Regions from separate parts of the Arthrobacter sp. BG5 genome, predicted to be linked through region 2. Evidence: riboswitches for the same ligand, from Rfam matches in the RefSeq annotation. Region 2 holds a riboswitch; each other region holds the start of a gene.

Region 1 (4,153 bases), 1.2 Mb from region 2:
CAGCAGGCGGCCGGCAAGCGCGGTTTCACCGACGACGACGACTGACCCGCCGTCGCCCGGCCGGTTGGCGGGACATGGCGCATGGTCCGCCGCCTGGGCGGTGGCCGGACATGTCAGACTGGCCGGATGGAAATGCCGGAAGATGCCCCGCGGGACCTCGACCAAGACCAGATCGCCGAAATCGCGAGAGCTTACGTTGAAAAGAACCATCCCGACTCAGCTGCGTCCATCCTCGGGGGAAGCGCGGCCGCCGGGACGGCAACATCCACCTCTGACCTCGACATCGCTGTTCTCTACCCGGACGGACACCCGAATTATGCGCTGACCAGCCGTTTCCAGGGATGGCTGGTTGAGGCGTTCGTGCATACGCCGGCGAGCCTGGACTTCTGGTACCGCAGGGAGGCGGAGGAACGGCGACCCGTGATCGCAGAGCTTTGCGCCAGCGGAATTCTCCTTACGGACAACGGTGCCGGCCGCGCATGGCAGTCCCGCGCCCGGGAACAGATGGCACACGGGCCGAAGCCCCTGACCGACGCCGAGCGGGGTTCCCGCTGCTACGGACTGAGCGCCCTAATGGACGACCTGACAGGAAGCCGCGACGACGCCGAAACCTTCATCCTGACGGCGGATGTCTTCCGCGAAGCTGCCGACCTTTTGCTGCTCGAGGCCGGGAGTTGGCTTGGCGGAGGCAAATGGGTCATTCGCCGCCTCACGCGCAACGGCAACGACCTCGCCGGCCGCCTGGCGGGCTGGGCCGCCGACCCTCACCGAAACCCGGAATCCCTCGCCGCCCTCGCCAGGGAGGTCCTCGAGGGGTCGGGTGGGTATGTCCAGGAGGGCCATCTGCGCGGCGAGGCGGAAATTACCGCCTGACGACCGATGACTCCGCCGGCGGCCGGGCGCACCGGGCAGGCGATAGGCCCTAGACCAGGTCCTGGGTCTTGGCGAAGCGAGTGATCGCCCGCTGCGTGCCGCGGTTGGCGAGAACCTGGATGATGGCGCTGACCGACGCAGAGATCAGGGCGAACGTCAGCGCCTGACGCAGCGTGGTGGGAACGTCGTCGTCGTGGCCCTTGGGCGGCTTGTTGCCGGTCGTCTTTTCCCAAACGGTGTCGACCACCTTGGTGCCGACGAAGCCGGCGAGGAGGCTGATGCCGGTGCCGAGCAGTTTGATGAAGATGTTCATACGTCGTACTCCTTGCGGGAGGAAACAGGGCTTCCCCTAGCCTAGCGTCCCGGCGACGCCGGGCGGCCAAGGATCTCCGTCAGGGCCTCGACCACCAGCTCATGGTCCGCTTTCTGTGGCAGCCCCGAGACGGTGACGGTGCCGACCACCCCGGTGCCGCGCAGGTAAATGGGAAAGGAGCCGCCGTGGGCCGCAAACTCCTGCTGGTCGAACCAGGCGTTGTCCTCGATCCTGCGCCCGGCAGCACGCGCCCGCAGGCCCACCAGCAGCGACGGGACTTCATACCGCACGGCGGTGCGCTGTTTGGCCTTGATCCAACGCTCATTGTCCGGGGTGGCGCCCTCCAGAGCGGCGTGGAAGAGGACCTGCTCGCCTTTGGTGATGTCGACGGCGATCGGGTGGGAGCGTTGCCGGCCGAGCTCCACTAGCCGGAGCCCCAGGTCAAGGGCGTCGTCTTTGCTGAAGGACTCGAACTGCAGTTCGTCGATTTCCGTCAGGATGCGGCCGATCAGCGCCGCCAGGGACCCGTCCGGCTGCGGTTCCGCGGAGTCCGGGTCGTACTCGGGGGAAGGAACTGGTGCGTCGCTCATGGGACTCAGCTTCCGTTAGGTGGCCGCCGCTGCGCAAGCCCAACGGACGGGCAGCTGGGGCCCTCGAAACGGCAACGATTGTGAGTCACGTGGGAGGTCCGCCGGGTGTAAACTGGCCCAGCCCACAAGGGCGATTTTGATACGACAGGGGAGCGCCGCCGTCGGGCATCACTGGAACAGTCCAGGGAACCGTAGGTGGGCGCTGAGAGTGCGGACAGCCGCAGACCCTCGAACCTGATCCGGTTAGTACCGGCGCAAGGGAGTCGAGTTCTCAGGGTGCCCGGCGCCCGTGGCGGAAGCCGCGGCGCCGCCGGAACACCCTCCCCTCCTGTACCTCAGGAGGACGACATGACTGATATTTCTGCGAAGCAGACACTCACCACCGGCAAGTACAGCTGGCGCGTGGTCGACATTGTGGTGGCGGCGTTGATCGCTGTTGCCGGCGGTGTGATTTTCTGGGCCTGGTCCCAGGGTTCCAACCTTGTTTCCGTTCCGCTCAACGCCGTTTACCCGCCGCTGACCGGGCTCTATGCCGGCGGCTGGATGATCCCCGCTGTGCTGGGCATGCTCATTATCCGCAAGCCCGGAGCGGCATTGTTCTGCGAAACTGTGGCCGCCACGGGCGAGCTGATCATGGGCTCCCAGTACGGCGCGTCCGTGCTGTTCTCCGGCTTCGTCCAGGGCCTCGGCGCCGAACTCATCTTCGCCGCGTTCCTGTACAAGCGGTTCAACCTGCCGGCGTCCCTGCTCGCCGGCGCCGGCGCGGGCCTGTTCTGCGGACTGAACGACTCCTTCCTGCCCTGGGGCTGGAACATCGCGTACGAATCCGGCGACAAGCTCGCCTACATCGTCTTCTGCGCCATCTCCGGAGCCGTCATTGCCGGCGGGCTGTCCTGGCTGGCCACCCGCGGCCTGGCCAAGACCGGGGTGCTGGGGTCGTTCGCCTCCCGCAAGGCGGCGTCGGAACCCGTCTTCTCCTGAGGCCCGCACCCGCATGAGAACTTCCGACGCCGTCCGGCCGGCCGCGGTCACCGCCCGCGGCTGGGGCTGGCGGCACGCCGGCCGGCCCCGGCCCGCCGTGAGCGGCCTGGATCTGGACATCCGCCCGGGTGAGCGCGTGCTGCTGCTGGGGCCGTCCGGCGCGGGCAAGTCCACACTGCTGCACGCCCTGGCCGGGGTGCTCGGGGACAGCACTTCCGCCGCCGCATCGGCCGCTTCGGCCGCGTCCGCGGCGGGCGCCGCGGACGCCGAGGACTCGGACGAGACCGGCAGCCTGCTGATCGACGGCGCCCCACCCCGGTCCCGGCGCGGCAGGGCGGGGCTGATGCAGCAGGACCCGGAGACCCAGGTGGTGCTGTCGCGGCTCGGCGACGACGTCGCCTTCGGGGCCGAAAACCTGTCCGTGCCCCCGGCGGAGATCTGGCCCCGGGTGGCGGAGGCGCTCGACGACGTCGGGCTGGGCGGACTGCCGCTGCAGCACCCGACGTCGTCGCTCTCCGGCGGGCAGAAGCAGCGGCTGGCGCTCGCCGGGATCCTCGCGATGCGGCCGGGCCTGCTGCTGCTCGACGAGCCCACCGCCAACCTCGACCCGGCCGGTGTTCTGGAGGTCCGCGACGCCGTGGGGCGGTGCCTGGACAAGACCGGCGCCACCCTCGTGGTGGTGGAGCACCGGGTCGCCGTCTGGAAAGACCTCGTGGACCGGATCGTTGTGCTGCAGCCCGGAACCGCCACCGACTCCGCCGTGCTGCTGGACGGGCCCCCGGACCTGGTCCTGGAGCAGGCGCGGGACATGCTCATCGCCGCCGGCGTCTGGGTGCCCGGCCATGTGCCTGCCACCCGGGCGCGCCGCGGCGGAACGGGGCCGGGCGGAGTCGAGACCGGCGGCGCCGCGGCCGGCCAGCTGCTGCTGGCGGCCGAGGGGCTGGCCGTGTCCCGCGAACATCCCCGCCGCACCGGTCTGTTGCGCGGGTTCCGCACGGTCCCGCCCGCGCCGGTGCAGTCCGGCATCACGGCGCAGGTCCGGGCCGGGCAGGCGCTGACCATCACCGGCCCCAACGGTTCCGGGAAGTCGACCTTCGCCCTGACCCTGGCGGGACTGTTGGCCCCGGTGGCCGGCGCGGTGTCCGCCACGACCGAGCTGAGCGCCGGTGCGGGCATCGACCCCTACAAGTGGAGGGCCCAGCAGTTGATTGCCAGGATCGGCACGGTGTTCCAGGAACCCGAGCACCAGTTCGTCACCGGCCGGGTGCTGGACGAACTGATGTTCGGCCCCCGCCAGCTGGGCCGCGGCGAAGAACGAGTGGACGAGCTGCTGGAACGCCTGCGGCTGCGCGACCTGGTGGACGCCAACCCCTACACCCTCTCCGGCGGCGAAAAG
Region 2 (4,153 bases):
CCTGGGTGCTGGCTTCTGCGGTCATCGAAACGCTCCGGTGGTCCTGTGGCCACCGACCTTCGGTGACCTTTACATAGACTTAAATTACTTGAAGCTTCAATTTATTCCTAATGCGGGACAGGTCCTTGACCGACCATTTCCCCGCGGAGCACGATGCTCCGGGGCTCGCGCAGGGTTGCGAGGTCCCGGCGGGGATCCGCGGCGCAGACGAGCACGTCCGCGCTGGCGCCTTCGGCGATCGATTCGGCGCCGAGCCAGCCGCGGGCAGCCCAGGTTCCGGCGTCGAGGGCCGCCGTGGCCGGAAGTCCGGCGGCGCGCAGGGCCTCGAGTTCATCGGTGATCCGGCCATGCTTGATGACGCTGCCCGCGTCGGTCCCGGCGTAGATGGCCACCCCGGCTTCGTACGCCTCCAGGATGCGCTCGGCGCGGCGCTCCCAGAGCGAGCGCATGTGCGCCGCGTAGCGCGGGAACTTGCCTTCGGCCTGGGCGGCGATGTCCGGGAAGGTGGCGATGTTGATCAGGGTGGGCACGATCGGGACGCCCTGTTCGACGAAGCGGGGCAGGTGCCGGGGCAGCAAGCCCGTTCCGTGTTCGATGCAGTCAATGCCGGCGTCGAGCATGTCATCGAGGGTGTCCTCCGCGAAGCAGTGCGCCGTAACGCGGGCGCCCTCGTCGTGGGCAGCCCGCACCGCGTCCTTGACGGTCCCGGCCGGGAAACTTGCGGCCAGGTCGCCGGCGTCGCGGTCGATCCAGTCCCCCACCAGTTTGACCCAGCCGTCGCCCGCGCGGGCCTGCTTGCGGACGGCCTCCACCAGGTCCGCGGGCTCAACTTCAATGGCGAAGCCCCGCAGGTACCGGCGCGTCCTCGCGATGTGCCGGCCGGAGCGGATGATGCGCGGCAGGTCGGTCCGCTGCTGGATCCATCGGGTGTCATGGACCGCGCCGGCATCGCGGACCAGCAGGGTTCCGGCGTCGCGGTCGGTCAGGGCCTGCCGCTCCGCTACCTCGTCCGGTACATCGCCGCCGGGGCCGAGCCCGATGTGGCAGTGCGCGTCGACCAGGCCCGGGATGACCCAGCCGTCCAGGACCAGGTCCGGCGCGGCCGCGGGCCGGGTGAAGGTCAGCCTGCCGTCGACGGCCCACAGTCCGCGCCGCTCCTGGTCGGCTGCCGTGAGGACGGGGCCGCTGAATTCGATGATGCTGCTCATGGCCTAAAGCTTAATCCGCATCGCGATCCGCCGGCCCAGCTCGTCCAGCCCCGATTGCGCCTCGTGTTCCCGCAAGGCGGCCAGGGCGCCCGAAGGCCCGGCGACCACCTCGAAGCCGCAGCTCGCGTAAAACGGTTCATTGAACGGAACGCCAGCAAAGGTGCACAGCGTCATCGACTGATAACCACGACGGCGGGCCTCGGCGAGGGCTGCCTGCACCAGGGACCTGCCGATCCCGCGCCCGGCAAAATCGGGATGCACCGAAAGTTGTTCAAGATGGGCCTGGCCGCCGACTTCATCGATCCGGGCGAATCCGACCGGCGGGCTTCCGGCGACCAGGAGAAATAGAAAGGCATCCAGCCTCGCCTGCTCCGGAGCCGGGAACGGCCGGCACCCCAGCACCGCTTCGAGCAGGCGGTCGGCCGCGGCCTCCAGCGCCGGCAGGCCCGCGAGGTCTTCAGGTGTCGCGGCCCTGATGCGGGGCAAGACCCTGCGCTGAATCACGATGCCACGCTAGCACGGGGCCGATCCGGGCGTCCCGACGGCTTCCCGGCGCCCTGTGGTAGCTTCGTTTACGACCACACGGGTGCCCCTGCAGGGGCTGAGATCAGGCTGGTGCAGCCTGCGACCGTTGAACCTGTCCGGGTAATGCCGGCGAAGGAAGTGAGCAGTTCTTTGAGCGCAACAAATCCACAGCACAGCCCTGCCCGGAACGGGAACAACGCGGCGCCAACGGAGCCTCCCGTCACCGGTGCAACACCCGTGACGCAGTCCTTGAAGTCCCATACCCTCGCATATGTCGAAGACGGCGGGATCCGCGTCCCGGTGACGGAGATTGCCCTGGAACCTTCCCCGGGCGGCGTCGGAAATCCCCCGTTCCGGGCGTACCGCACCGCGGGACCGGGCAGCGACCCGGTAGTAGGGCTCGCCGCCGTCCGCAGTGAATGGATCGCCGGACGCGGGGACACGGAACCCTACAGCGGCCGGGAACGCAACCTGCTCGACGACGGCAAGTCCGCGGTCCGGCGCGGCGCCGCCTCGGCGGAATGGCGGGGCGCGCCGCCGGAGCCCCGCCGCGCCGTCGAAGGCCGAACGGTCACCCAGATGCATTACGCACGACAGGGCCTCGTGACACCGGAGATGCGCTTCGTCGCACTGCGGGAGAACTGCGACGTCGAGCTCGTCCGCAGCGAAGTCGCCGCCGGCCGGGCCATCATCCCCAGCAACATCAACCACCCGGAGTCCGAGCCGATGATCATCGGAAAGGCGTTCCTGGTCAAGATCAACGCGAACATCGGCAACTCCGCGGTCACCAGCTCCATTGCCGAAGAGGTCGACAAGCTCCAGTGGGCCACGCAATGGGGCGCTGACACGGTGATGGACCTGTCGACCGGCGACGACATCCACACCACCCGCGAATGGATTATCCGCAACTCCCCCGTCCCGATCGGCACCGTCCCGATCTACCAGGCCCTGGAAAAGGTCAACGGCGAAGCAAACGCCCTGACCTGGGAGATCTTCCGTGACACGGTGATCGAACAGTGCGAGCAGGGCGTCGACTACATGACCATCCACGCCGGAGTGCTGCTGCGGTACGTCCCGTTGACCGCCGACCGGGTCACCGGCATCGTGTCCCGCGGCGGTTCCATCATGGCCGGGTGGTGCCTTGCGCACCACCAGGAGAACTTCCTCTACACCCACTTCGACGAGCTGTGCGAAATTTTCGCCCGCTACGACGTCGCCTTCTCACTCGGCGACGGGCTGCGGCCCGGGTCGACGGCGGACGCCAACGACGCCGCCCAGTTCGCCGAACTGGATACCCTGGCCGAGCTCACGCAGCGGGCCTGGGACTTCGATGTCCAGGTCATGGTGGAAGGCCCGGGCCACGTCCCGTTCCACCTCGTCCGGGAAAACGTGGAGCGCCAGCAGGAACTCTGCAAGGGTGCGCCCTTCTACACGCTGGGGCCCTTGGTCACAGACATCGCACCGGGCTATGACCACATCACCTCGGCGATCGGCGCCACCGAGATCGCCCGCTACGGCACGGCCATGCTGTGCTACGTCACGCCAAAGGAGCACCTGGGCCTGCCCAACAAGGACGACGTGAAGACCGGCGTCATCACCTACAAGATCGCCGCCCACGCCGCCGACTTGGCCAAGGGGCATCCCGGTGCGCACGAACGCGACGATGCCCTGTCCAAGGCCCGGTTTGAATTCCGCTGGCGCGACCAGTTCGCACTTTCCCTGGACCCGGCGACCGCGGAAGCCTTCCACGACGAGACCCTGCCGGCCGAACCGGCCAAGACAGCCCACTTCTGCTCCATGTGCGGGCCGAAGTTCTGCTCTATGCGGATCAGCCAGGACATCCGGGACGAATACGGGTCAGCGGATTCCCAGGCAGCGTTGGCACAGATGGCAGCCGGAATGCGCGCGAAAAGCGACGAATTCGTAGCGGCCGGCGGCAAGGTCTACCTGCCCGAGCCCTCCATCGGCGCACCGTCCTAGCCGGGGATTCGGGCACCCGCCTGCGCGGCACCGGCGCGTCAGGAGGCGTGGGCGTGCCGGCTGCGGTTGACGTCGGCTATGAAGGAGCGGATGACCCGGTCGCCTTCCTTCGAATCCTGCGGCCGGTGCCCGCCCGGGGCGGTGCGGTGCAGGGCGCCCGTCTCCCGCAGATAGCCGGCAATCTCCTCGTAGAGCGGTTCCCAGCCGCCGGTCAGGACCAGCGTCGGCACTCCCGGAACGATCTGCAGCGGGGCCTCCCAGGGCGGCGCCTGCAGGCGGAGCCGGCGCGCGGCGCGTCCGTCCTCCACCGCGGGCTCGCCCACACTGCCTCGAACCGGGGCATGGGCGGCGAACACACGGCGCACAAACTCGCGGTGGAAATCGTCGTCGCCAAGGTTGTGCCGGACGTCAAAGAGCGGCTGCATGAGGGCACGGTGCGC
Region 3 (4,153 bases), 420 kb from region 2:
ACTCGGGCAGTTCGTGGCCGGCTACAGCCGCCTCGGCGTCCCGGAGCGCCGCTTCCGGGAACGGACCGGGCAGTTCCAGGGTGGTGCGCAGTGCGTTGAGCGCCTGGGCAAGCTGGTTCTTCTGCTGGCGGACGCTCGGAGTCAGGCGATGATGAGACACGAAATCAGGGTAGCCCGATTTCCGCCACTAGTCTTGAAGCATGAGCACCTCCCCGGCCGAGCCCGCCCGCTACCAACGCTTCCTCAGGGAGCTGCTGGGCGTGATGGCCTACGGGGAGCTCTCAGCCTTCGAACGGCTCTCCTCCGATGCCCGGTATTCGCCCACCCTGCACGACCGTGCGGTGCTGGGCCGCCTCGCCGTCATCGAGTTCCAGCACTTCGAACTGGTCTGCGCGCGGCTGGCCGAACTGGGCGCCGACGCGGAGGAAGCCATGCTGCCGTTCCAACCGTCGGTGGACCACTTCCATGAGCGCACCCGGCCCGCCGACTGGCATGAGTCACTGATGAAGGCCTACGTGATTGACACAGTCTCCGCCGACTTCTATCGGTCCATTTCCAGCTACGTCGACGCCGGCACCGCCGCGCTGATCGAACAGGTCCAGTCCGCAGGGGACGCGACGGCGGTGCTGCGGGACCGGCTCAAGGCGGCGCTCGCCGACGACCCGCGGCTGGCGTCCCGGCTGGCGCTGTGGGCCCGGCGGCTGCTCGGGGAGGCACTCACCCAGGCGCAGCGGGTCAGCGTGGAACACGCCTTCCTCGGCGGCCTGACCGGCGCGGACGAGGTCCGGGCCGGCGAACTCGCCCGCGCCCTGACCGCCGACCTCGCCGCCGGGCATTCCCGGCGGATGTCCCAGCTCGGACTTGCCGGCTAAGTCCCCGGGCCGTCTTCCCGGCTAGCTTGCCCGCCTAGTTTTCCCCGGCACCGCTGCCGACGTCGGTGTGGTTTTCGGCGTCGGCGTGGCTGCCGGCGTCAAGCGCGGCCAGCAGGCGCCGCGCCGCCCCGGCGGGATCGGCGGCCTCGGTAATCGCCCGGACCACGACGACGCGGCGCGCTCCGGCGTCGACGACCTGCTCCACGTTGGTCAGGTCGATGCCGCCAATCGCGAACCACGGCACCACGCCGGAGACCTTTCCGACGTCTGCGGCCTCGGCCCGGCCGATCGCCGCGGCGGCGTAGCGCACCAGGTCCAGCCCGACGGCGGGGCGGCCCGGCTTCGTCGGGGTGGCCCAGACCGGCCCCACGCAGAAGTAGTCCAGCCCGCTCCGGCCCGGGGCCGCGGCGATGGCGGCGTCGACCTGCTCCGGGGTGTGGGTGGACATGCCGATCACGGTGTCCTTGCCCAGGAATTCCCGGGCCGCGGTGAAGGGGATGTCCTTTTGCCCGATGTGGAAGACCGGTGCCCCGGCGAGCGAGGCCAGGTCGGCGCGGTCGTTCACGGCCCAGAGCCGGCCGTGCCGCCGCGCCACGGCGTGCAGAACCTCCAGCAGCTCCAGCTCCTCGGCCGCCTCCAGCGCCTTATCCCGCAGCTGGATGATGTCGACACCGCCGGCGAAGGCGGCATCAACGAAGTCCTCGAAGTCGCCGCGCTCCTTCCGGGCGTCGGTGCACAGGTACAGGCGGGCGGTGGTGTGGACATCCTGGCTCATGCCATAAGCCTAGTTCCTCTAAACTGGGCGCATACCGCGGGAGCCCGCGCAGGCCGTCATCCGGCCGCCGGGCTGAGAGGGCGTCAGAGCCGACCGCTTGACCTGATCCGGTTAGTACCGGCGTAGGGAAGGAAGCCTATGGACGTATCAGTCCCACCATCCGCCACACCCGCCATCGGCGCTGCGCCGCGCGGAGGCGCCGAATATTACGACGTCGCCGTGATCGGCGGGGGAGTGATCGGCCACGGCATCGCCTGGGAGGCCCGCCGCTCGGGCCGCACCGTCGCCCTGCTCGACGACGCCCCCGGCTCCGGCGCCAGCTGGGCCGCCGCCGGCATGCTGGCGCCCGTGAGCGAACTGCATTACCAGGAGGAAGACCTCCTGGCCCTGATGCTGGAAGCGTCACGGCTGTGGCCGCAGTTCGCTGCCGCTCTGGCCGGCAACAGCACAGCCGGCGGCGTAGGCGCGGGCGGCACCGGCTATCTCACGACGCCGACCCTCGCCGTCGGTGCCGACGCCGCCGACCGCCGGGCGCTCGCCGACCTGCGGGCCGTGCAGCAGGCCAGCGGGCTGGCCGTGGAGCCGCTGACGGTGCGCGAGGCGCGCAACCGCGAACCCCTGCTCAGCCCGGGCATCTCCTGCGCCTTCGACATCCCGGCGGACCACCAAGTGGACCCGCGCCGACTGCTGGCCCGGATCGGCTCGCTGCTGGCCGCGGACAGCCGGTACACGGCGGTGCGCCGCCGCGCGACCGGGCTGCTCTGGGATGGCGGCCGCGTGGCGGGGGCCACGCTTGAGGGCGGCGGGGAGATCCGGGCCGGTGAGACGGTTGTGGCCACCGGCCTCGGGGCAGCCGACCTGCAGGGCCTGCCGGCCGGACTGTCCCTGCCGCTGCGGCCGGTCTACGGGGACATCCTCCGGCTCCGGGTGCCGCAACGGCTCCGGCCGCTGCTGCGCTCCACCGTGCGGGGGCTGGTCCGCGGAGTCCCGGTCTACATCGTTCCGCGGGCGGACGGAACGGTGGTGATCGGCGCAACCCAGCGGGAGGACGCGCCCTCCGCCGCCGGCGCCGTGTCCGCCGGCGGCGTCTACCAGCTCCTGCGCGATGCCCAGCAGCTGCTCCCCGCCGTCGCCGAACTGGAACTGCTCGAGGCCACGGCAAGGGCACGGCCCGGGACACCGGACAACGCCCCGCTGCTGGGCCGCGTGGCCGGCCCCGGCGCCGGGCCGGACATCGCGGGCCTGATCGTGGCCACCGGTTTCTTCCGGCACGGAGTGCTGCTCACCCCCGTGGCCGCCGCCATCTGCCGGGCGCTGCTGGACGGGCAGCCGGACCCGCGCTGGGCCCGGTTCCGACCGGACCGGTTCTCCGACCGCCGCCCGGATTCTTCCGGCCACGACCCGCGGGACGTCTCACCCACACATGCATCACCGACAGACAGGACCACAGCGTGAACATCAGGCTCAACGGAGCGCAGCACGCCCTCGCCGACGGCGCCACGGTCGGCGCGCTGGTCAGCGGGGTCACCGGCCGGACGCTGGCCGCCGACGGGCAGGCCACGGACGGCCGCAAGCTCGGCGTCGCCGTCGCCCGCAACGCCGAGGTGGTGCCGCGCAGCCAGTGGCACGCGACGGCGCTCGCCGAGGGCGACGACGTCGAACTCGTCACCGCGGTACAGGGAGGATGAACGCCATGGCAGAAACAGCGCTGGACGCAACCCAGCAGGCACGCCGGGACCCGCTGACCTTCGACGGCGTGGAGCTGGGCTCGCGGCTGATCATGGGCACCGGCGGGGCACCGAGCCTGGACGGCCTGGGCGCCGCCCTGGTGGCCTCCGGCACGGAACTCACCACGGTGGCCATGCGCCGCTACTCGCCGGCCGAGAGCGGCTCGCTATTCCAGCTGCTGGCGGACAACAACATCCGGGTGCTGCCCAACACCGCCGGCTGCTTCACCGCCCGGGATGCCGTTCTTACGGCCGAACTGGCCCGCGAAGCGCTGGAGACGGACTGGGTGAAGCTCGAGGTGATCGCGGACGAGCACACCCTGCTGCCGGACGCCCTGGAACTTGTGGAGGCCACCGAGCAGCTTGTGGCCCGCGGCTTCAAAGTCTTCGCCTACACGAACGACGACCCGGTGCTGGCCCTCCGGCTGGAAAACCTCGGCGCCACCGCCGTGATGCCGCTGGGTGCCCCGATCGGCACCGGCCTGGGCATCCTGAACCCGCACAACATCGAACTGATTGTCTCGAGGGCGTCCGTGCCGGTGGTGCTTGACGCCGGCATCGGCACGGCCTCCGACGCCGCGCTCGCGATGGAACTGGGCTGCGACGCCGTGCTGCTCGCCACCGCCGTGACCCGTGCCCAGGACCCGGCGCTGATGGGGGAAGCGTTCCGGCACGCGGTCATCGCCGGCAGGCTGGCGCGCAGGGCAGGCCGGATCCCGCGCCGCGAGCATGCCCTGGCCTCGTCCGCCATGGAAGGCCGCGCCGAGTTCCTGTAACGG

The links. Region 2 has a riboswitch for thiamine pyrophosphate ahead of thiC (phosphomethylpyrimidine synthase ThiC). Riboswitches for the same ligand answer to the same signal wherever they lie in the genome.
Region 1: another riboswitch for thiamine pyrophosphate. It lies ahead of AC1MBE_RS08425 (ECF transporter S component); the one in region 2 lies ahead of thiC (phosphomethylpyrimidine synthase ThiC).
Region 3: another riboswitch for thiamine pyrophosphate. It lies ahead of thiO (glycine oxidase ThiO); the one in region 2 lies ahead of thiC (phosphomethylpyrimidine synthase ThiC).

The regions. Positions count from the first base shown of each region.
Region 1 is NZ_CM155268.1:1,821,618-1,825,770, reverse strand. Features, by position in the region: gene mnhG (monovalent cation/H(+) antiporter subunit G) at 1-45, shown strand, start outside; gene AC1MBE_RS08440 (nucleotidyltransferase domain-containing protein) at 127-873, shown strand; gene AC1MBE_RS08435 (DUF4235 domain-containing protein) at 923-1,186, opposite strand; gene AC1MBE_RS08430 (heme-degrading domain-containing protein) at 1,228-1,776, opposite strand; TPP riboswitch at 1,913-2,055, shown strand; gene AC1MBE_RS08425 (ECF transporter S component) at 2,125-2,757, shown strand; gene AC1MBE_RS08420 (ABC transporter ATP-binding protein) at 2,771-4,153, shown strand, end outside.
Region 2 is NZ_CM155268.1:618,177-622,329, forward strand. Features, by position in the region: gene AC1MBE_RS02800 (VOC family protein) at 1-25, opposite strand, end outside; gene AC1MBE_RS02805 (amidohydrolase family protein) at 108-1,208, opposite strand; gene AC1MBE_RS02810 (GNAT family N-acetyltransferase) at 1,212-1,712, opposite strand; TPP riboswitch at 1,781-1,888, shown strand; gene thiC (phosphomethylpyrimidine synthase ThiC) at 1,857-3,713, shown strand; gene AC1MBE_RS02820 (alpha/beta fold hydrolase) at 3,752-4,153, opposite strand, start outside.
Region 3 is NZ_CM155268.1:1,033,420-1,037,572, reverse strand. Features, by position in the region: gene AC1MBE_RS04655 (RNB domain-containing ribonuclease) at 1-160, opposite strand, end outside; gene AC1MBE_RS04650 (ferritin-like fold-containing protein) at 201-872, shown strand; gene thiE (thiamine phosphate synthase) at 907-1,647, opposite strand; TPP riboswitch at 1,674-1,794, shown strand; gene thiO (glycine oxidase ThiO) at 1,786-3,102, shown strand; gene thiS (sulfur carrier protein ThiS) at 3,099-3,335, shown strand; gene AC1MBE_RS04630 (thiazole synthase) at 3,341-4,150, shown strand.